Regions from separate parts of the Streptomyces sp. SS7 genome, predicted to be linked through region 1. Evidence: riboswitches for the same ligand, from Rfam matches in the RefSeq annotation. Region 1 holds a riboswitch; each other region holds the start of a gene.
What was found. A riboswitch is a leader RNA that binds a small molecule or an ion and turns the genes downstream of it on or off. The one in region 1 is predicted to bind thiamine pyrophosphate.
Positions count from the first base shown of each region.

Region 2: it holds a riboswitch for thiamine pyrophosphate, as region 1 does, so the genes downstream of both, thiO (glycine oxidase ThiO) here and U5640_RS11125 (thiamine ABC transporter substrate-binding protein) in region 1, are expected to answer to the same signal.
Region 3: it holds a riboswitch for thiamine pyrophosphate, as region 1 does, so the genes downstream of both, U5640_RS31650 (hypothetical protein) here and U5640_RS11125 (thiamine ABC transporter substrate-binding protein) in region 1, are expected to answer to the same signal.
Region 4: it holds a riboswitch for thiamine pyrophosphate, as region 1 does, so the genes downstream of both, thiC (phosphomethylpyrimidine synthase ThiC) here and U5640_RS11125 (thiamine ABC transporter substrate-binding protein) in region 1, are expected to answer to the same signal.

Region 1 covers NZ_CP141223.1:2,506,547-2,512,113, reverse strand. The annotation lists gene U5640_RS11140 (phosphatidate cytidylyltransferase) at 1-97, shown strand, start outside; gene U5640_RS11135 (SRPBCC family protein) at 253-705, shown strand; gene rlmN (23S rRNA (adenine(2503)-C(2))-methyltransferase RlmN) at 779-1,885, shown strand; TPP riboswitch at 1,908-2,015, shown strand; gene U5640_RS11125 (thiamine ABC transporter substrate-binding protein) at 2,086-3,165, shown strand; gene U5640_RS11120 (iron ABC transporter permease) at 3,213-4,814, shown strand; gene U5640_RS11115 (ABC transporter ATP-binding protein) at 4,814-5,567, shown strand, end outside.
Region 2 covers NZ_CP141223.1:7,201,903-7,207,469, reverse strand. The annotation lists gene U5640_RS33080 (FAD-dependent oxidoreductase) at 1-798, opposite strand, end outside; gene U5640_RS33075 (hypothetical protein) at 876-1,226, opposite strand; TPP riboswitch at 1,302-1,414, shown strand; gene thiO (glycine oxidase ThiO) at 1,412-2,578, shown strand; gene thiS (sulfur carrier protein ThiS) at 2,575-2,775, shown strand; gene U5640_RS33060 (thiazole synthase) at 2,781-3,575, shown strand; gene pknB (Stk1 family PASTA domain-containing Ser/Thr kinase) at 3,697-5,567, shown strand, end outside.
Region 3 covers NZ_CP141223.1:6,877,347-6,882,913, reverse strand. The annotation lists gene U5640_RS31670 (prenyltransferase) at 1-752, opposite strand, end outside; gene U5640_RS31665 (class I SAM-dependent methyltransferase) at 749-1,495, opposite strand; gene U5640_RS31660 (glycosyltransferase family 4 protein) at 1,489-2,871, opposite strand; gene U5640_RS31655 (TetR family transcriptional regulator) at 3,092-3,715, shown strand; gene U5640_RS31650 (hypothetical protein) at 3,725-4,324, opposite strand; TPP riboswitch at 4,384-4,559, opposite strand; gene U5640_RS31645 (ferredoxin) at 4,652-4,885, opposite strand; gene U5640_RS31640 (aldehyde dehydrogenase) at 4,893-5,567, opposite strand, start outside.
Region 4 covers NZ_CP141223.1:5,047,535-5,053,101, forward strand. The annotation lists gene U5640_RS23305 (SsgA family sporulation/cell division regulator) at 1-232, shown strand, start outside; gene U5640_RS23310 (YibE/F family protein) at 333-2,078, opposite strand; TPP riboswitch at 2,150-2,338, shown strand; gene thiC (phosphomethylpyrimidine synthase ThiC) at 2,331-4,151, shown strand; gene U5640_RS23320 (NUDIX domain-containing protein) at 4,266-4,736, opposite strand; partial or broken gene U5640_RS23325 (XRE family transcriptional regulator) at 4,739-5,119, opposite strand; gene U5640_RS23330 (DUF2637 domain-containing protein) at 5,324-5,567, shown strand, end outside.

The sequences.
Region 1 (5,567 bases):
GCCGGGCCACGGCGGCATCATGGACCGGCTGGACTCCCTGCTGCCGACGGCTCCGGTCGTCTGGCTGCTGCTCGTGCTGTTCGTCGGATCGGGCTGACCGGCGCCGGCTCGTCCACCTCGCCCGCGGGCCCCCGACCTGAACCCTCAGGCCGGGGGCCCGCGTCCTTTGCCCGGTACCGCCCACAGTGGGACGATTTTCCCCGAGGCCCTTTATGGGCTTGATGGCCAATCATCCGGAAAGGGGCAGACGTCATGTCCGGCTTCCGTGAATCGATCGACGTCGACCGCAGCCCCGACGATGTCTGGGCGTACCTCATCGACCCGTCCCACCTGCCCGAATGGCAGGCGAGCGCGGTCTCGGCCGAACAGCTCGACCCCGGCCCGGTCCAGGTCGGCTCCCGGCTGCGCGTCACCCGGCACGTGGGCCGCCGCCGGGAGATCCCGATGACCATGGAGTACACCGAGTACGACCCCCCGCACGCCTGGGGCCTGCGAGGCGTCGACGGTCCCGTGCGCGGCCATGTCCACGGCGAGATCACCCCGCTCGAGGACGGCCGCCGCTCCCGCGTGACGATGGAACTCGACTTCGAGGGCAGGGGCATGGGCAAGGTCCTCCTCCCCCTGATCGTCCGCCCCCAGGTCCGCAAGGAACTGCCACTGAACGAACGCCTCCTGAAGAGCCACCTGGAGCAGCGGGCTACCTAGCACCTGTCACGGAGGAAGGCCTTCCCGTCGCGCGACCGGGGCACCGGATTCGATCTGCGACACTGGTTAGGCCATGCCTAAGCCCGGAGAACTCACATTTGTCGCGCCGCGCGGAGCCAAGAAGCCGCCGCGGCATCTTGCCGATCTCTCGCCAGCGGAGCGGAAGGACGCCGTCGCGGAGATCGGTGAGAAGCCGTTCCGCGCCAAGCAGCTCTCGCAGCACTACTTCGCGCGGTACGCGCACGACCCGGCGGAGTGGACCGACATCCCCGCCGGTGCGCGGGAGAAGCTGCGGGAGGCGCTGCTGCCCGAGCTGATGACCGTCGTACGGCATCTGTCGACCGACGAGGGCACCACCCGCAAGACGCTGTGGCGGCTGTTCGACGGGACGCTCGTCGAGTCGGTGCTGATGCGGTACCCGGACCGGGTGACGATGTGCATCAGCTCGCAGGCGGGCTGCGGGATGAACTGCCCGTTCTGCGCGACCGGGCAGGCCGGGCTTGACCGGAACCTGTCCAGCGCCGAGATCGTGCACCAGATCGTGGACGGGATGCGGGCGCTGCGGGACGGCGAGGTCCCCGGCGGGCCGGCGCGGCTGTCCAACATCGTCTTCATGGGGATGGGCGAGCCGCTCGCCAACTACAAGCGGGTCGTCACCGCGATCCGTGCGCTCACCGATCCCGCTCCGGACGGGCTCGGGCTGTCGCAGCGCGGGATCACCGTCTCGACGGTCGGGCTCGTGCCCGCCATCCACCGGTTCGCCGACGAGGGCTTCAAGTGCCGGCTCGCGATCTCGCTGCACGCCCCGGACGACGAGCTGCGCGACACCCTCGTCCCCGTGAACACGCGGTGGAAGGTGCGCGAGGTGCTCGACGCGGGCTTCGACTACGTGGAGAAGTCCGGGCGGCGGCTGTCGATCGAGTACGCGCTGATCCGTGACATCAACGACCAGGCCTGGCGTGGTGACCGGCTCGGCCGGCTGCTCCGCGGAAAGCCCGTGCACGTCAACCTGATCCCGCTGAACCCGACCCCGGGCTCGAAGTGGACGGCCTCGCGGCCCGAGGACGAGAAGGCGTTCGTGGAGGCCATCGCGGCCCACGGGGTGCCCGTCACCGTCCGGGACACCCGTGGCCAGGAGATCGACGGAGCCTGTGGTCAGCTGGCGGCCACCGAGCGCTAAGATCTGGCCACGTCACATCTTCATATTCCGACAGGGGAGCGCCACAGCGCTGAGAGTGCGGCAATCGGGCCGCAGACCCTCTGAACCTCGCCCAGGTCATTCTGGGTAGGAAGTTCGGTCATCGCTCAAGCTGTTGTGCCCTGCCCGGGCGTCCCCGGGCGGGGCCGCGTTCTTCCTGGCCAACCCCAGGAGGACATCCAGTGCACATCAAGACCTTCGTGGCGGCGACGGTCGGCCTCGGCCTCGTCACCCTGTCCGCGTGCGGCGCGGAGTCGTCCGGCACCTCGAGCGCGGCGGACTCCAGGACCGTCACCCTCGTCAGCCACGACTCATGGGCCGTCTCCAAGAACGTGCTCGCCGACTTCGAGAAGAAGTCCGGCTACAAGGTCAAGGTCCTCACGGACGGCGACGCGGGCCAGGCCGTCAACAAGGCCATCCTGACCAAGGACAACCCGCAGGGGGACGTCTTCTTCGGCGTCGACAACACCCTGCTGTCGCGGGCGCTCGACAACGGTCTGTTCCAGTCGTACGAGGCCAAGGGACTCGACCGGGTCGGCGGCGCGTACCAGCTGGACTCCGGCAAGCACCGGGTCACGCCCGTCGACTACGGCGACATCTGCGTCAACTACGACAAGAAGTACTTCGCCGACCACAAGCTGGCCCCGCCGACGTCCTACGACGACCTGATCAAGCCCGCCTACAAGAACCTCCTCGTCACCGAGAACGCCTCCACCTCCTCGCCGGGCCTCGGCTTCGTCCTCGGCACGGCCGCGAAGTACGGCGACGACGGCTGGGCGGACTACTGGAAGAAGCTCAAGGCCAACGGGGTGAAGGTGGTCGACGGCTGGGAGCAGGCCTACAACGAGGAGTTCTCGGGGTCGGCCGGCGGCAGGAAGGCCGGGGCGGACCGGCCGCTGGTCGTGTCGTACGCCTCCTCGCCGCCCGCCGAGGTGATCTACGGCGACCCCAGGCCCAGCACCGCCCCCACCGGGGTCGCGACCGGCACCTGCTTCCGCCAGATCGAGTTCGCGGGGCTGCTGAGCAACGCCGGGAACGCCAAGGGCGGCAAGGCGCTCATCGACTTCCTGATCTCCCAGGAGTTCCAGAAGGACATGCCGCTCAACATGTTCGTCTACCCGGTGGTCGAGGGGGTGGGCGTGCCCGCCGAGTTCACCGCGTACGGGCCCGCCGCCAAGGCCCCCGAGACCATGGACCCGGCGAAGATCGCCCAGCACCGCGACCAGTGGGTCAAGTCGTGGACCTCGCTCGTACTGAAGTGACCAAGCGGGCCGAAAGGCCTTCCGGGAGCGCGGCGCGGCTCGGGCTCATGGCCCTGCCCGTCGCGTTCTTCGGGCTGTTCTTCGCCTATCCCGTCGCCGCGATCGTGGCCCGCGGGCTGAAGGTCGACGGGGTCTGGCGGTTCGGGCGGGTGGCCGACGTCCTGGGCCAGGCCGACATCCGGCACGTCCTGTGGTTCACCACCTGGCAGGCGGTCGTCTCCACCGCGCTCACCCTGGTGGTGGCGCTGCCGGGCGCGTATGTCTTCGCCCGTCTGGACTTCCCGGGCAAGCAGGTGCTGCGGGCCGTGGTGACGGTGCCGTTCGTGCTGCCGACGGTGGTCGTCGGCAGCGCGTTCCTCGCGCTCGTCGGGCGCGGCGGTCTGCTGGACGACCTGTGGGGCGTACGGCTGGACACGACCGTGTGGGCGATCCTGCTGGCGCACGTCTTCTTCAACTACGCCGTCGTCGTGCGGACCGTCGGCGGGCTGTGGGCCCAGCTCGACCCGCGCCAGGAGGAGGCCGCCCGGATGCTGGGCGCGTCCCGGCTGCGGGCCTGGCGCACGGTGACCCTGCCCGCGCTCGGACCGGCCGCGGCCGCCGCCGCGCTGATGGTCTTCCTGTTCACCTTCACCTCCTTCGGTGTGGTCCAGATCCTCGGCGGGCCCACCTTCTCCACCCTGGAGGTGGAGATCTACCGCCAGACCTCGGAGATCTTCGACCTCTCCACGGCGGCCGTCCTGACGATCGTGCAGTTCGCCGCGGTCGGCGCGATCCTCGTCGTGCACGCCTGGACGGTACGGCGGCGGGAGACAGCCCTGCGGCTGGTGGACGCGGGTCTGACCGCCCGGCGGCCGCGCGGTGCCGGGCAGTGGGCGCTGCTGGCCGGGGTGCTGGTGAGCGTCGCGCTGCTGCTGGTGCTGCCGCTCGCCGTGCTGGTGCAGCGGTCCCTGGACGCACCGGACCTCGCCTACTACCGCGCGCTGACCGGCGACGAGGGGAATGTCTTCCTGGTGCCGCCGATCGAGGCGATCGGCAACTCGCTCGAGTACGCCGTCGCTGCGACCGCGATCGCGGTGCTGATCGGCGGCCTGGCCGCCGCGGCGCTCACCCGGCGCGACGCGGGCCGGCTGGTCCGGGGCTTCGACGCGCTGCTGATGCTGCCGCTGGGTGTGTCGGCGGTGACCGTCGGCTTCGGGTTCCTGATCACCCTGGACGAGCCCCCGCTGGATCTCAGGGCCAGCTGGATCCTCGTCCCGCTCGCCCAGGCGCTGGTCGGCGTCCCGTTCGTCGTACGGACCATGCTGCCCGTGCTGCGGGCGGTGGACCACCGGCTGCGGGAGGCGGCGGCGGTGCTGGGGGCGTCGCCGTGGCGGGTGTGGCGGGAGGTGGACCTGCCGATGGTGCGGCGGGCGCTGCTGGTCGCCGCCGGGTTCGCCTTCGCGGTGTCGCTGGGGGAGTTCGGGGCGACCGTGTTCATCGCGCGGCCGGACCGTCCTACGCTGCCGGTGGCGGTGGCGCGGCTGCTGGGCCGGGCCGGTGAGCTCAACTACGGTCAGGCGATGGCCCTGTCGACGATTCTGATGCTGGTGTGCGCGGCGGCCCTGCTGGTGCTGGAGCGGCTGCGGACCGACCGGACGGGGGAGTTCTGATGCTGCTGGGACTTGAGGCGGCCACCGTGCGGTTCGGCGGGCGGGCCGTGCTGGACGGTGTGGATCTGGCGGTCGGCGAGCACGAGGTGGTGTGTGTGCTGGGGCCGAGCGGGAGCGGCAAGTCGACGCTGCTGCGGGCGGTCGCCGGTCTCCAGCCCCTCGACTCGGGCCGGGTGCTGCTCGACGGGCGGGACCAGGCGGGGGTGCCCGCTCACCGGCGGGAGCTGGGGCTGATGTTCCAGGACCATCAGCTGTTCCCGCAGCGGGACGTCGGCGGGAACGTGGCGTTCGGGCTGCGCATGCACGGCGCGTCCCGGCGGGAACAGCGGGAGCGGGTGGCGGAGTTGCTCGACCTCGTCGGTCTCCCGGGTGCCGACCGCCGGGCGGTCGCCGCGCTCTCCGGCGGTGAGCAGCAGCGCGTGGCGCTCGCCCGGGCGCTCGCTCCCCGCCCCCGGCTGCTGATGCTGGACGAGCCACTGGGCCAGCTGGACCGCTCGCTGCGGGAGCGGCTCGTGGTGGAACTGCGGGAGCTCTTCGGCCGTTTGGGCACCACGGTCCTGGCGGTGACGCACGACCAGGGTGAGGCGTTCGCGCTCGCCGACCGGGTGGTGGTGATGCGGGACGGGCGGATCGCCCAGTCCGGTACGCCCCTGGAGGTGTGGCAGCGGCCGGCGGACGCGTTCGTCGCGCGGTTCCTCGGCTTCGAGAACGTCGTGGAGGCGAACGTCACCGGAGAGGCAGCGGTCACGCCCT
Region 2 (5,567 bases), 4.7 Mb from region 1:
GGCGCAGTCGCCGACCGCGTACACGTCCGGGACGGAGGTGCGCAGCCGGTCGTCGGCCAGGACCTCGTGGTGGGGGCCCAGGGCGACGCCGGAGCCGGTCAGCCAGGCGGTGGCGGGGCGGGCGCCGATGCCGACGACGACGGCGCCCGCGGGCAGCCGGGTGCCGTCGTCGAGGACGACCGCGCCGGGCTCGACGCGGGCCACGCGCGTGTGGGTGCGCAGGTCGGTGCCGCTGTCGGCGTACCAGGAGGTCATCGGGGCGGCGACCTCGGCCGGCAGGGCGCCGGCGAGCGGCCGGTCGGCGGCCTCGACGACGGTGACCGCGCAGCCGGCCTCGCGGGCCGCGGTGGCGAACTCGGCGCCGATCCAGCCGGCCCCGACGACCACGACGTCGTGCGCGCCGGCGAGGACGGGCCGCAGGCGTTCGGCGTCGTCCAGGGTGCGCAGCAGATGGACGCCGGGCACGCCGTCGGCGCCCGGCAGCCGGATCGGCCGGGCGCCGGTGGCGAGGACGAGGACGTCGTAGGGGACGGGCCCGGCCTCGGTGTCCACCTCGTGGTCGGCGGGGCGCAGGCCGAGGACCTCGCGGCCGAGCAGCAGGTCGATGCCGAGCCCCTCGAAGTCGACGTCGAAGGCGGAGCCCTCGGCCTTGCCGAGGAGTACGGCCTTGGACAGCGGCGGCCGGTCGTAGGGCTGGTGGGGCTCCGCGCCGATCAGTGTCACGGTGCCGTCGAAGCCCTGTTCGCGCAGGGCGACCGCGGTCTGCACCCCGGCCATGCCCGCGCCGACGACGACCACGCGCCGCCCCGGCCGTCCGTCCTCTTCCCTGTTCAGCTCGCTCACCTGATCACCATAGACACCTGACGTTCCGTCAGTCAGCCGTCGTGCTCCGTGACCTGCTCCACAACGCTGGTGCCGCTGCCTTCCTGCGACTCCCAGGACCAGGTCTCCTCCAGCCGCACCCGGCCGTCCGGCAGGGCGAGGACCGTCGAGACGCAGTGCCCCGAGGAGGTCGTGCCGTCCTGCTTGAGCTGGACGTACCGGAAGTCGAGCCGGTCCCCCTCACGGGTACCCACGAGATGGCCGCGTACGACGTCGCCGCCCGCGTAGTCCGCCCAGATCACGCCGTCCGCCTCGTGGTACGTGAAGCGGGTGCGGGTGCCGACCTGGCCCGGGGCCTGGTCGGCGACGGGGGCGAGGACGAGGCCGTCGAGCGAGCGGGGCATGGGCAGGGGGCTCCTTACGGGGCGGGAGGCTCCCTTTACAGGGGCACGGAAGCACGGGCTAGGGTGTGGCCAACGTAGAGCACTCGCGGGAGTCCGGACGCACCGGGCTGAGAGGGAGGCTGGCCGGCCTCCGACCGTACGAACCTGATCCGGGTCATGCCGGCGAAGGGAGGGGCTGGACGCCCATGTCGCGTACACGTACATCCGACGTCCTCGTCGTGGGGGGCGGGATCATCGGGCTGGTCACGGCGTGGCGGGCCGCGCAGCGCGGGTTCGCCACGACGGTGGTGGACCCCGAACCGGGCGGTGGGGCCGCGCGGGTGGCGGCCGGGATGCTGGCCGCCGTCACCGAACTGCACCACGGCGAGCAGACCCTGCTGGGGCTCAACCTGGCCTCGGCCCGCCGGTATCCGGACTTCGCGGCCGAGCTGACGGAGGTGACCGGGCGGGACCTCGGCTACCGCCGGTGCGGCACGCTCGCGGTGGCGCTGGACGCCGACGACCGCGCCCATCTGCGCGAACTGCACGCGTTGCAGGCGCGGTCGGGGCTGGAGTCGGAATGGCTGAGCGGGCGGGAGTGCCGGCGCCTGGAGCCGATGCTCGCGCCCGGGGTGCGGGGCGGACTGCGGGTGGACGGCGACCACCAGATCGATCCCCGGCGGCTGTCCGACGCGCTGGTCGTGGCGTGCGAGCGGGCCGGGGTGGTCCTCCACCGGGCGTGGGCCGAGCGGCTGTCCGTGACGGGCGGACGGGCCGCGGGGGTCGTCACCGATGACGGCACGGCCCTGGCGGCGGGGCAGGTGGTGCTGGCGGCGGGGAGCCTCAGCGGGCGGCTGGCGGGGGTGCCGGAGGACGTACTGCCGCCGGTGCGGCCGGTGAAGGGGCAGGTGCTGCGGCTGACGGTGCCGGCCGGGTACGCCCCGTTCCTCAGCCGTACCGTGCGGGCCGTGGTGCGCGGCAGCCAGGTGTATCTGGTGCCCCGGGAGAACGGCGAGCTGGTCGTGGGCGCCACGAGCGAGGAACTCGGCTGGGACACGTCGGTGACGGCGGGCGGGGTGTACGAACTGCTGCGCGACGCCCACGAACTGGTGCCGGGGATCACGGAACTGCCGCTGACGGAGACGCGCGCCGGACTGCGGCCCGGCTCCCCCGACAACGCGCCGCTGCTCGGGCCGACCGCGCTGGAGGGACTGTTGCTGGCCACCGGGCACTACCGCAACGGGGTGCTGCTGACGCCGGTGACCGGGGACGCCCTGGCACATGCCCTGGTCAGCGGTGAACTCCCGGACGAGGCACGCCCCTTCACCCCCCGGCGCTTCGGCGCCGCCGCCCGGACGGAGCAGCTCGTATGAACATCTCGGTGAACGGCGAGCGGCGGGTGGTCGCTCCCGGTACGGGCCTCGACCGTGTCGTACGGTCCCTGACGGCGGCGCCCTCCGGGGTGGCGGCCGCGCTGAACGAGACGGTCGTCCCGCGTGCGGAGTGGTCGGCGACGCCGCTCCGCGAGGGCGACCGGGTGGAGGTCCTGACCGCGGTGCAGGGAGGGTGAGCGCCATGTCCGACGATCCGTTCCTCCTCGGCGGTACGTCCTTCTCGTCGCGTCTGATCATGGGCACGGGAGGTGCGCCGAGCCTGGAGGTGCTGGAGCGGGCGCTGGTGGCGTCCGGGACCGAGCTGACGACGGTGGCGATGCGCAGGGTGGACCCCGGGGTGCAGGGCTCGGTGCTGTCGGTGCTCCGGCGGCTGGGCATCGGGGTGCTGCCCAATACGGCGGGGTGCTTCACGGCCGGGGAGGCGGTGCTGACGGCGCGGCTGGCGCGGGAGGCGCTCGGGACGTCGCTGGTGAAGCTGGAGGTCATCGCCGACGAGCGGACGCTGCTGCCGGATCCGGTGGAGTTGCTGGAGGCGGCGGAGACGCTGGTGGACGACGGGTTCACGGTGCTGCCGTTCACGAACGACGATCCGGTGCTGGCGCGGAAGCTGGAGGACGTGGGCTGCGCGGCGGTGATGCCGCTGGGTTCGCCGATCGGGTCGGGGCTCGGCATCCGCAACCCGCACAACTTCCAGCTGATCGTGGAGCGGGCGGGGGTGCCGGTGATCCTGGACGCGGGGGCCGGGACGGCGTCGGACGTGGCGCTGGCGATGGAGTTGGGGTGCGCGGGGGTGATGCTGGCGACGGCGGTGACGCGGTCGCCTGATCCCGAGCGGATGGCGTCGGCGATGCGGGCGGGCGTCGAGGCGGGCCGGCTGGCGCGGCTGGCGGGGCGCATCCCCCGGCGCTACTTCGCTCAGGCGTCGTCTCCCGCGGAGGGTCTGGCCGTGCTGGACCCCGAGCGCCCCGCGTTCTGACGTTCCCTCTCGCCTTGTCCACCCCCGCCACCCCCGCGCCGCGCGTCACAGGTCGGCTGCAGTCGTGCTCCGAATGAGTGGGTACGGGTGGGGTGTCGGTCGTGGCTCGTAGACTCGCTGCGTGGACACGACCCTTCAGGACCCTCTGGTCGGGCAGGTGCTCGACGGGCGGTATCGCATCGACGCGCGGATCGCCGTGGGCGGGATGGCCACGGTCTACCGGGCCGTGGACACCCGCCTCGACCGTGTGCTCGCCCTCAAGGTGATGCACCCGGCGCTCGCGGCCGACGGGTCGTTCGTCGAGCGGTTCATCCGGGAGGCCAAGTCCGTCGCACGGCTCGCCCACCCCAATGTCGTGCAGGTGTTCGACCAGGGTACGGACGGGTCGTACGTGTATCTCGCGATGGAGTACATCGCGGGCTGCACCCTGCGGGACGTGCTGCGCGAGCGCGGGGCGCTCCAGCCGAGGGCCGCGCTCGACATCCTGGAGCCGGTGCTCGCCGCGCTCGGCGCCGCGCACCGGGCCGGGTTCGTGCACCGTGACATGAAGCCCGAGAACGTGCTGATAGGGGACGACGGGCGGGTCAAGGTCGCGGACTTCGGGCTGGTGCGGTCCGTCGACACCGTGACCAGCACCACCGGCGCCGTGCTCGGGACCGTCGCCTATCTCGCGCCCGAGCAGATCGAGACGCCCGGCGCCGCCGACCCGCGGGTGGACGTGTACGCGTGCGGTGTCGTGCTCTACGAGATGCTCACCGGGGAGAAGCCGCACGACGGCGAATCCCCCGCGATCGTGCTCTACAAGCACCTCCACGAGGACGTACCGCCGCCCTCCTCCGGGGTCCCCGGTCTGCCGCGCGCGCTGGACGAGCTGGTCGCGTCGGCCACCGCCCGCACCCGGGAGGTCCGGCCGCAGGACGCGGTCGCGCTGCTCGGCGAGGTGCGGGACGCCCGCGCCGGGCTGACCGAGGAGCAGCTCGACGCCGTGCCTCCGCAGGCCGTGTCCGCCGCCCACGACAACGCCGAGGACCGCACGAGCGTGATCCCCCGCTCGCTGACCGTGCCCCGGCCCCTGCCCATCGGCGAGGAGGAGGGCTTCGGCCCGGACGAGGTCAACCGGACCTCCCGGTTCCAGAGTCCCCCTCCGCTGCCTCCCCGCCGGCGCGGGGCGCGGCCCCGGCGCGGGCTGGTCGCCCTCGTCACCGTCGTCCTGCTGGTGATCGGGGTCGGCGCCGGCGTCTGGTACATCAACTCCGGGCAGTTCACCAAGGTGCCGGCGGTGCTCACGCAGTCGCGGGCGAAGGCGGAGCAGCGGCTGGAGGCCGCCGGGCTCGAGGTGGGCGCGGTCCGGCACGCCTACAGCGACACCGTCGACCGGGGCACCGTGATCAGCACGGACCCCGGGCCCGGCTCCCGGATCCGCAAGCACGACTCCGTCACGCTCACCGTCTCCGACGGCCCGCAGACGGTGAAGGTGCCGGATGTGACGGGGTCCCGGCTGGACAAGGCCAAGGGGCTGCTGACGTCGGACGGGCTGGAGCCGGGGCAGGTCACCGAGGAGTTCAGCGACGACGTGATCAAGGGCTTCGTGATCAGCACCTCCCCCGAGGCGGGCACGGAGCGCCGGGCGGGCTCGGCGGTCTCGATCGTCGTGAGCAAGGGCCGCGCGGTCGACGTCCCGGACGTCACCGGCGAGGACCTGGACGACGCGAAGGCCGATCTGGAGGAGGCCGGTCTGACGGTGCGGGTCTCCGCCGAGCAGGTCACCTCCGAGTTCGACAAGGGCCAGGTGGCGGCGCAGACCCCCGAGGCCGACAGCCAGGCCGCCGACGGCGACACGGTGACGCTGACGCTGTCCAAGGGTCCGGAGATGGTCGAGGTCCCGGACGTGGTCGGGGACGGCGTCGACGACGCGAGGACGGCGCTCGAACAGGCCGGCTTCCAGGTCAAGGAGGACCGCGGGCTGCTCGGGCTGTTCGGCGACACGGTGAA
Region 3 (5,567 bases), 4.4 Mb from region 1:
CCGAGTCCGGGCACGACGAACCGCTCCCAGTCCTGCTCTATGCGGGACTTGGCCTCCGCCCCGGTCAACGCGCCGCCCAGCACCGGGTAGTACCAGTCCATGGAGTAGCGGTCCTTGTCGAGGAACCGCTCGGGGTGGCGCCGTATGGCGTGCCGCAGTGAGCCCGCGGCGAGTTCCCAGTCCGGCTGGGCCTCCTCGCGCTGTTCGGCGATGGCCAGGGCGCAGCGCAGGGCCTGGTGGATCGAGGAGGACCCGGTGAGCAGTGCGTCGGCGGTGGGGGTGCCGTCGTCGTCCTGCCGCCAGCCGATCTGTCCGCCGGGCTGCTGGAGTCGCAGCACCCATTCGACAGCCGCGTAGACGGCCGGCCACATGCGGTCGAGGAAGGTGTCGTCGCCGGTGGAGAGGTAGTGGTGCCAGACGCCGACGGCGATGTAGGCGACGAAGTTGGATTCGCGGCCGGGGTCGGTGACGTCGTCGTGGGCGCCGTCGGCGTAGGCGGCGTACCAGGAGCCGTCCTCGTTCTGGTGCCGGGCGAGCCACAGGTAGGCGCGTTCGGCGGCCTCGTGCTCACCGGCCGCGTCCAGGGCCATGGCGGCCTCGGTGTGGTCCCACGGGTCGAGGTGGTGGCCGCGGAACCACGGGATCGCGCCGTCCTCCCGCTGTACGGCGAGGATGCCGGCGACGGTCGCGGCGGCCTGCTCGGCGGTGAGGACCCCGGGCAGGACGAGGTGTTCTGTCCGGGGGGTCGTCACGGGGTGGCCGCCTCGACGTCGGTGCGGGGCAGGTGCGGCTTGGTCGCGTAGGCGACGAAGCTCTTGCCGATGAGCGGGTTGAGCGCCTGTTCGGCGACCCGGGTGGCCAGCGGCTTCTTCATGATGTCCCAGACCAGGAGCTGGTGGTACGCGCGTACCGGCAGGGCTTTGTCGTTGTCGACGCCGAACGCGCACTTCAGCCACCAGTACGGTGAGTGCAGCGCGTGGGCGTGGTGGGTGCCGTACGGCTTGAGTCCCGCCTCGCGGATCTTGCCGAGGAGTTCGTCCGCCTTGTAGATGCGGATGTGGCCGCCCTCGACCTCGTGGTAGGCGTCGGAGAGGGTCCAGCAGACCTTCTCCGGGCCGTAGCGGGGCACGGTGATGGCGATGCGGCCGCCGGGCTTGAGCACCCGGACCATCTCGGCGAGGACCCCCTTGTCGTCGGGGATGTGTTCCATGACCTCGGAGATGATGACGACGTCGAAGGACTCGTCGGGGAAGGGCAGGGCCAGGGCGTCGCCCTCCATGGCGGTGGCGGTGGCGCCCTCGGGGGCCTCGCCGGCCTCCTTCATCGCGGCGAACCACTTGGCGACCTCGCGGATCTCCTCACCGTTCTGGTCGAGGGCCACGACCTGGGCGCCGCGCCGGTAGCACTCGAAGGCGTGGCGTCCGGCCCCGCAGCCGAGGTCCAGGACTCGGTCGCCCGGCGCGAGCGGGAACCGGGAGAAGTCGACGGTCAGCACGTGGCCCTGCTTTCGCGATCGGATGCTCGGTTTACGACGTCCACATCTTCGGGCACGGCGGTCGTCGGGCGGCGGGCGCCCCCGGCTATCGCCTCGCGGTAGCGGGCCACGGTTCCCTCGGCGGCCCTGGCCCAGGTGAAGTTCGCGAGCACGCGTTCGCGTCCGGCGGCGCCGAGCCGGGTGCGCAGGTCGGCGTCGCCGAGGAGGCGGCCGAGGCCCGCCGCGAGCGCTCCCGCGTCGCCGGGGGGTACGGCGAGGCAGGTCTCGCCGTCGCGTCCGGCGACCTCGGGGATGGCGCCGCCGGTGGTGGCGAGGAGCGGGGTGCCGGTGGCCATGGCCTCGGCGGCGGGCAGGCTGAAGCCTTCGTAGAGGGAGGGCACGCAGGCGACCTGTGCCGAGCGCACCAGGTCGACGAGTTCGGCGTCGGAGATGCCCTTGACGAACTCGACGGCGCCTTCGAGGCCGTAGCGTTCGATGCTCTGGGCGACGGGCCCTTCGGTGGGGCGCTTGCCGACGACGACGAGGTGGGCGTCGGCGTACTCGGTGCGGACCTTGGCCAGGGCGTCGACGAGGTGGACGAGCCCCTTGAGGGGGACGTCGGCGCTGGAGGTCGTGACGATGCGGCCGGGTACGACGGGCACGGACGGGTCGGGGGAGAACAGGTCGGTGTCGGCGCCGATGTGGACGACGTGGATCCGGTCGTCGCGGACGCCGAGGTGGTCGACGATCTCCTGGCGGGAGGTGCCGGAGACGGTGAGCACGGAGGGCAGCCGGCGGGCGACGCGCTTCTGCATCCGGGTGAAGGCGTACCAGCGCCGTACGGAGTAGCGGCGCTGCCATCCCTCGGCGGCGTCGAGCTCCAACCGGCGGTCGACGGTGATGGGGTGGTGGATGGTGGTGACGAGGGGTGCGCCGACGTCGCCCAACAGGCCGTAGCCGAGGGTCTGGTTGTCGTGCACGACGTCGAACTCGCCGCGACGGGCGCGCAGATGGCGGCGGGCGCGCAGGGAGAAGGTGAGCGGCTCGGGGAAGCCGCCGGTCCACATGGTGGCGACTTCCAGGGCGTCGATCCAGTCCCGGTACTCGTCGCGTCCGGGGGTCCGGAAGGGGTCCGGGGAGCGGTAGAGGTCGAGGCTGGGCAGCTCGGTGAGGGTCAGGCCGTCGTGGCCCTCGTCGAGGACGGGGTACGGCTGTGAGCCGATGACCTCGACCCGGTGGCCGAGCCGGACCAGTTCACGCGACAGGTGCCGTACGTAGACGCCCTGGCCGCCGCAGAACGGGTTCCCCTTGTAGGTGAGGAGCGCAATGTCGAGCGGTCGCCCGCCGTCAGCGGCGAGGTCACGCCGGGCCCCCGCCTGACTGGCCTCAGCAGTCACTCCGGGCCCCCTTCTGCCTGCGCTGTCCCGCGACATTACGACGAGACGCTAACCTAGAACAAGTTTCAGAGTTGATCGTTCGGGAGGCTACGAATCTACCGGCTGGTAGGGGTGCCGGGAGAAGTGGATCAGGTGATTCCCGCCACGGCTCACCGCGCTCCGGCGGCCCTGCCATGCTGTGTGATCACGGAGCCTCACCGACTGTCACGGAACGGGACCCATGCCTGCGGAAGACTCCACCCAGCGCCCCGCCTCCTCCCCCCTCACGGAGCGGCAGCAGGCCCGCCGCCGACGCATTCTGCACGCGAGCGCGCAGCTCGCCAGCCGGGGCGGTTTCGACGCGGTGCAGATGCGGGAGGTCGCGGAGTCCTCGCAGGTCGCCCTGGGGACGCTGTACCGGTACTTCCCCTCCAAGGTGCATCTGCTGGTCGCCACGATGCAGGACCAGCTGGACCACATGCACGGCACGCTCCGCAAGAAGCCGCCGTCCGGGGAGCGTCCGGCGGAGCGGGTCGCGGAGACCCTGATGCGCGCCTTCCGCGCGCTCCAGCGCGAGCCGCATCTGGCCGACGCGATGGTGCGCGCGCTGACCTTCGCCGACCGCAGCGTCTCCCCCGAGGTCGACCAGGTGTCCCGGCAGACGACGGCGATCATCCTCGACGCGATGGGCCTGACCGACCCGACGCCCGAGCAGCTCTCGGCGGTCCGCGTCATCGAGCACACGTGGCACTCGGCCCTGATCACCTGGCTCTCGGGCCGGGCCTCGATCGCCCAGGTACGGATCGACATCGAGACGGTGTGCCGCCTGATCGACGTGACGGACCCGGACCGCCCGTCGGCCTGATCCCCCGGGTCAGGCTGCTCGGCGCAGATCACGCAGGAGAAGACGGACCGGCCCGTCGGACTGCGCGCACGCCGAGCCGTGCAGGTCCAGTGAGCCCAGGGCTGCGGTGATCGCGGCGCCGGGGGCGAGGAACGCCTCGTCGAGCTCCCACTCGGTCCTGGTCCCCGCCCCGGCCGGCGGCGCGAACCGCTCCGGCTCGGCGAGCGGCCGGCCACCCGTCAACTCCTGCCGCAGCCCACGGCCGTCGCGCCAGACCTCGATGACGGTACGAGCGCTCAGGGCGGAGACGGCCCAGCCGCACCAGCGGTCGGGGCCGATGAGCGAACCGAAGCCGAGGCGGGGCGTGCCGTCCTCCCGCAGGGCCTCCGACGCGTCGTCGACCACCCGGAAAGCGAGGTCGCCGAGGATCTCGGCCTCGACGCGCAGGGCGTGCACGGGCGCGACCCGCGCGGCCGGATGCAGCGACCAGCCCACCACCTGCTCGAACGCCCGAGTCGGCAGGTGCGGGCTGTCCAGGCCGACGCCGAAGTACATGCCGGGCCTACGGCGCACGGCTTCAACGCCCTCGACGATCCGGATGTCCGCCGCGCTGTGCTCGTCCTCGGTCACGACCGCACGGTACGGGACGCGAAGAACCGGGACCGGGGCGCGAAGAACCGGGACGCGAAAAACCTACGAGACGGGTTCCCTTCGCCGGTATTGCCCGGATCAGGTATTGGGGGTCGCCGTCCGGCCCGACTGCTGCCTTTCGGCCTCTCAGCCCTACCGTCGACGTCGGCCTCAGCGGATGCCTTCGCGTCTCGCTGCGGTCGGCTACTCCGGTCGGACTCCCTCACTCGCCTCGTAGGCCACTACCAGAATAAAACGTCTCAAACCGGATGGAACCCCCTAAAGGAAAGATTTTTTCCTCACCGAGGGCCTCAGAGGTCTCAGGCCTCAGTCCTCCGGCGGGAACACCGCCTCCCCGCTGTCGAGCAGGGTGATGGCGATCGCCTCCACCGGGCAGCTCTCCGCCGCCGTCAGCACCCGCTCGTTCGCGTCCGCGTCCGGGGCGAGCGGGTGGGACTGGCGGGCGGTGTCCAGGCGGAAGCCGTCCGGGGCGTGGTGGATGCACTGGGCCGAGCCGATGCACAGCGAGCGGTCGACCTCCACGTGCCAGCGGTCCCCCATGACCCTCTCAGCCCTCCCAGCCCGCCGGCAGGTGGATCATCTTGTGCTCGAGGTACTCGCCGAAGCCCTCGGGCCCGAACTCGCGCCCCAGTCCGCTGTTCTTGTAGCCGCCGAACGGGCCTAGCATGTCGAGGCTGAAGGTGTTGACGGAATACGTCCCCGTACGGACCTGGCGGGCGACCTCGATGCCGTGCGCCACGTCGGCCGTCCACACGCTGCCGCTCAGCCCGTAGTCGGAGTCGTTGGCGATCTTCAGCGCCTCGGACTCGTCGCCGTAGGGGAGCAGGCAGATCACCGGGCCGAAGATCTCCTCGCGGGCGATCCGCATGGAGTTGTCGACGTCACCGAAGAGGGTCGGCTCGACGTACCAGCCGCGGTCCAGGCCCGCCGGACGGCCGCCGCCGGTGAGGACCTTGGCGCCCTCCTCCTGGCCGATGCGGATGTAGTCGAGGTTGCGGCGCTGCTGGCGCTCGGCGACCAGGGGGCCCACCTGGGTGGCCGGGTCCATCGGGTCGCCGACGACGAGGGCGCTCGCGGCGGCGGCGAAGGCGTCGGCGAACTCGTCGTAGCGCGAGCGCGGCAGCAGGATGCGGGTCTGGGCCACACAGGCCTGTCCGTTGTTCATCCAGGCGGCCGGGACGATCCCGGCCACCGCGGACTCCAGGTCGGCGTCCGGCAGCAC
Region 4 (5,567 bases), 2.5 Mb from region 1:
GGACGTCCGGGTCTCGCCGGTGGACCCCGATGCGTTCGGCGAGGTCCTGATCCGGCTTCAGGTGGGCGGTGACCAGGCGTTGTTCCGGTCCTCGGCGGCGCCTCTGGTGGCCTTCCTGGACCGCACCGACAAGCTGGTCCCGCTGGGGCAGGAAGGGGCGCTCGCCGACTTCGACGCCCACCTCGACGAGGCGCTGGACCGGATCCTCGCGGAGGAGCAGAGCGCCGGCTGACCCTCCGACAGCCGGCGCAGGCGTAACGCTTCGCCAGGGGGGTGGGGCCATGCAGGAACGCTTCTTCAGGGGGCGGTCGCTCCGGCGCCCGCCCCCGACGTCAGTGCTTGCGCCGTCTCCCCCGGCCGCCGCGCGGCTGCCCGGGACCTGCTTCCGGCGCCCCTGCCGGGGCCGTCTCAGGAACCGCCGCAGCCGCCGCCGTACCCGGTTCCGGACGGTCGGCGGCGACCACGAGAGCCGCGAGGGCCGTGGTGACCGGCACCGACGCGACCAGACCGATCGAGCCCACCAGCGTGCGCACGATCTCCTCGGCGACCAGCTCGCTGTTGGCGACCGTGCCCACGCTGCTCTGCGCGATCGAGAAGAGCAGCAGCAACGGCAGCGCGGCACCGGCGTAGGCGAGCACGAGCGTGTTCACCACGGACGCGATGTGGTCGCGGCCGATGCGGATGCCGGCCCGGTACAGCCCGCGCCAGCCCATCGCCGGGTTCGCCTCGTGCAGCTCCCAGACCGCGGACGTCTGGGTGACCGTCACGTCGTCGAGCACGCCGAGCGAGCCGATGATGATGCCGGCGAGCAGCAGGCCGCTCATGTCGATCGACGGGTACAGACCGTGGATCAGGCCGGTGTTGTCGTCCGTGTTGCCGGTGAGCGCGGCCCAGTCGACGAACCAGGAGCCGAGGAAGCCGATCAGCATCAGCGAGATGAGGGTGCCGAGCACGGCGACGGACGTACGGGCGGACAGCCCGTGGCACAGATACAGGGCGATCAACATGATGGCGCTGGACCCCACCACGGCCACCAGCAGCGGGTTCGAGCCCTGGAGTATCGCGGGCAGGATGAAGAAGTTCAGGATCAGGAAGCTCGCGGCCAGCGCCACCAGGGCCATCACACCGCGCAGCCGCCCGACGACCACCACGGCGACCGCGAAGATCACGGCCAGCACCGTCATCGGGATCCGGCGGTTCACATCGGTGACCGAGTACTGCAGGTCCTTGGGGGCCGAGGGCTCGTAGGCGACCACGACCTGCTCGCCCTGCTCCAACTGGCGGGACTGGTCGGGCTGGACGATCTCGGTGAACGTCCGGCCCTTGTCGTCGCCGGTGTCCACGCGGATCGTGGCCTTCTTGCAGGTGTCGCCTCCCTTCTTCTCGGCGGACGAGCCGTCGGCGGGGGAAGCGCCGCCGATCGGCGTGCCACCGGAGGCGTTCACCGACTGGCAGCTCACCTTGACGACCTTGGTCACCGTGGCGTGCTGCGTCTGCCGGTCGAAGCCGACGCCGGTCCGCTCATGCGCCGGGGCACCGCCGGGCCACAGCACCACCAGCCCGACCAGTACCGCCGCGGCGAAGGGGATCAGGACGGCTCCGATGACCTTGCGCAGATGCTTGGAGACCGGTGCGGCCGGACCGTGGCTGTGGCTGTGCCCATGCCCGTGTCCGTGTCCATGCCCGGATCCGTGTCCGCCTTCGGAACCGCTGCCCTGTGCGCCGGTGTGACCGTCCTCGAAACCGTGCCGGTGGCCTCCGCCTGCTCCGGGCCCGGAGTGCTGGGGCCTGTGGTGCTCGGGCCCATGATGCGCAGGTCCGTGGTGCTCGGGCCCGTGGTGCTCGGGCCCGTGGTGTCCAGGCCCGGGACGGGGGCCCGGACGCTGCCCGTAGCCGGGCCCGACCTCGTGGCCGCGGTCGAACCCACCACCGAAGCTGAAGTCGCGTTCGTCCTGGCGCCCCTGTGCGGCCGGTCCGCCCTGCGGAGCGTTGGCCGGTCCGGGACCCGGGCCGCCACCGGTGCCGGGCCTGCGGGGCGGCTCTCCGGGCGGATACGGGGGCTGGTGTGTCGTGGTCACCGCCCGATCATCGCAAGAACGGCTGAGGCCCACTGTTCACCGCGCCACACCTACCGCTAGCGTGGAGCCACTTTTGCACACGCGGGAGCTCGGAGCACCGGGCTGAGAGGGCGCTGACCTCCGTCTTCGCGATGTTTCACGTGGAACGTCACCACAGCGAGTGATGTTTCACATGAAACGTCGGCAGACGGTAGCCGCTGCGTCGACCGCCGAACCTGTTACCGGGTAATGCCGGCGTAGGGAGTAGGTCTCATGACCAACAAGGACGCACGCACGCCTGCCTTCACGCAGAACGCGGCCGAGACGGACACGGCCGAGGCGACCGGCGAGAAGAGCGGGACGTCCATCGGCTGGCACAAGGGGTACATCGAGGGCGCTCGCCCCGACCTGCGGGTGCCGGTCCGCCAGGTGCATCTCACCAACGGGCAGTCGGTCACGCTGTACGACACCTCCGGACCGTACACCGATCCGCTCGCCGACACCGACGTTCGCAGGGGCCTGGCGCCGCTGCGGGAGAACTGGATCATCGCCCGCGGTGACACACAGGAGTACGCGGGCCGACCGGTCCGGCCCGAGGACGACGGCGTCAAGCACACCTCGCCGCGGGGTGGACTGCGTAACCTCGACGCGGTGTTCCCGGGCCGCCCGCGGCTGCCGCGCCGGAGCCGGGACGGCAGCGCGGTCACCCAGCTCGCGTACGCCCGCAGGGGCGAGATCACGCCCGAGATGGAGTTCGTGGCCCTCCGGGAGAACGTTTCTCCCGAGGTGGTGCGCGAGGAGATCGCGGCCGGGCGCGCGGTGCTGCCGGCCAATGTCAACCACCCGGAGATCGAGCCGATGATCATCGGCAAGAGGTTCCTGGTGAAGGTCAACGCCAACATCGGCAACTCGGCGGTGACCTCCTCCATCGAGGAGGAGGTCGAGAAGATGACCTGGGCGACCCGTTGGGGCGCCGACACGGTCATGGACCTCTCCACCGGCCGTAACATCCACACCACCCGGGAGTGGGTGCTGCGCAACTCCCCCGTGCCCATCGGCACGGTGCCGCTGTACCAGGCGCTGGAGAAGGTCGACGGCAGGGCCGAGGAACTGACCTGGGAGATCTACAAGGACACCGTCGTCGAGCAGGCCGAGCAGGGCGTGGACTACATGACGGTCCACGCGGGCGTGCGCCTCGCGTACGTCCCGCTCACCGCGAACCGCAAGACCGGCATCGTCTCGCGCGGCGGCTCGATCATGGCGGCCTGGTGCCTGGCGCACCACAAGGAGTCGTTCCTGTACGAGAACTTCGAGGAACTCTGCGAGATCCTCGCCGCCTACGACGTCACGTACTCGCTGGGCGACGGTCTGCGGCCGGGCTCGATCGCGGACGCCAACGACGAGGCGCAGTTCGCGGAGTTGCGCACGCTCGGGGAACTCAACACGATCGCCAAGCGTTTTCACGTACAGACCATGATCGAGGGCCCGGGGCACGTCCCGATGCACAAGATCAAGGAGAACATCGACCTTCAGCAGGAGATCTGCGATGAAGCTCCGTTCTATACCCTCGGCCCGCTGACGACGGACGTCGCCCCGGCGTACGACCACATCACCTCCGGCATCGGCGCCGCGATGATCGCCTGGTGGGGCACGGCCATGCTCTGCTACGTCACGCCCAAGGAGCACCTGGGCCTGCCCAACCGTGACGACGTCAAGACCGGTGTCATCACCTACAAGATCGCCGCCCACGCCGCCGACCTCGCCAAGGGCCACCCCGGAGCACAGGAGTGGGACGACGCGCTGTCCGACGCCCGCTTCGAGTTCCGCTGGGAGGACCAGTTCAACCTGGCCCTCGACCCGGACACGGCCCGCGACTTCCACGACGAAACCCTCCCGGCCGAGCCGGCCAAGACGGCTCACTTCTGCTCGATGTGCGGGCCGAAGTTCTGCTCGATGAAGATCAGCAGAAGCATCACAGAGCAGTTCGGCGGCGAGGCGGACGCCACCCCGGAGGAGATCGAGGCCGGGATGCTGGAGAAGTCGAAGGAGTTCGCGGCTTCCGGCAACCGTGTCTACCTTCCGCTAGCGGACTGACCTGCGCAAATGAGGCTGACCGACGGCATTCCGGGGGGAGTCGTCGGTCAGCCTTCGTCGTTCTGCGGACTGATCTTTTGACGTCGGAGCGTCCACCAGCACATGTTGACGGGGTCAGCCGAGGTAGGGCTGCTCGCGGTGCTCCATGAAGTGGCGGAGCCTGAGTCGCTGCGTGTGGTGCATCGGAAGTCGGTCCAGCTCGTCTGGAGGGACGAACCGTAGCTCCGTCGACTCGTCGGAGATCGCCAGTTCTCCGCCGACGATCCGCGCGGTGAAGCAGACGTTGAACTGCCGACGCACCTCGCCATCCGTGTAGGCGATGATGTGCTTCGGGTCGGTGTACGTGCCGACCAGTCCCGTGACCTCCACGTCGAGGCCGGTCTCTTCCTTGACCTCGCGGACGGCTGTGCCGGGAAGAGAGTCGGTGAGGTCCATCCCTCCACCCGGGAGGGCCCACAGATCGTTGTCGCGTCGGCGCTGGAGCAGGATGCGCCCCTGATCGTCGGTGACGACGGCTGAGGCTGCGACAACCATGCTGTTCGGCTTGGGCGCGTTCGAGTCGTCGTAGTACTCGGTCCGTGCCATGGTCACCCCTCGTGCCGTACGGGCGTCGCCGTGGACCACACCGCGTCGAAGCTCTCGGCGTAGGTGTCGAACATGCCGCCCTCGCCGCTCCGCCGAAGATGCCACACCGGGGCCCCGTACGCGTTGACCCCCCAGACGTGGGCATTGACCAGACACTGATCATCGGCGCGGTAGAGCGAGTTGTAGAGCGTCGTCCCGTGGGTCCGGATGTCGATGCCCGGCACGCCGATCAGGGGCCGGTAGTGCATGAGCGCCAGTTGGCAACGGGACTCGATGCCGTGCCCGAACTTCTCCTCCTGGCCGCGCGCCCGGACGTTTTCGCTGTCGGCGTCGCCCACCGCGATCCGGATCACGCAGCCCTCTGCGGCTCGCTCCCGCAAGAGATGAGACCGCCCACCTCACGGCCGACCCCGCCGACCTGCTCTCCGCCCGGCTCCCCGCCGGCATCGACCTGACCAAGTACGACGGCTACGACGAGGGTGAGGAGCCGCTCGCCGCATAGTCCAGACGGCCAATCCACTTATCCCTGCGTGCTGTTGAGAGGAGGTGAATCCCTTTGTCTGAGGACCGGATCACCTCAGCGCACCGTGACCGTGGTCATGGGCGTCATCGCCGCTCTGGCCTTCGTCTTCTCCTTCGGCAACGTCTGGGCCCTCGCCCTGCGGCTCGGCATCCCCGAGCCCATCGCGCCGCTGATCGCTCCGATGGTGGACCTGTCCGTGGTCGGACTCCTGGTGGCCCTGCGCTACCTCTCGCTGCGCGGTGTCCCGCCGGAGCAGATGATGGCCGCTACCCGGCTGATGCACTTCTCCGGCCTGCTGACCCTGGCCC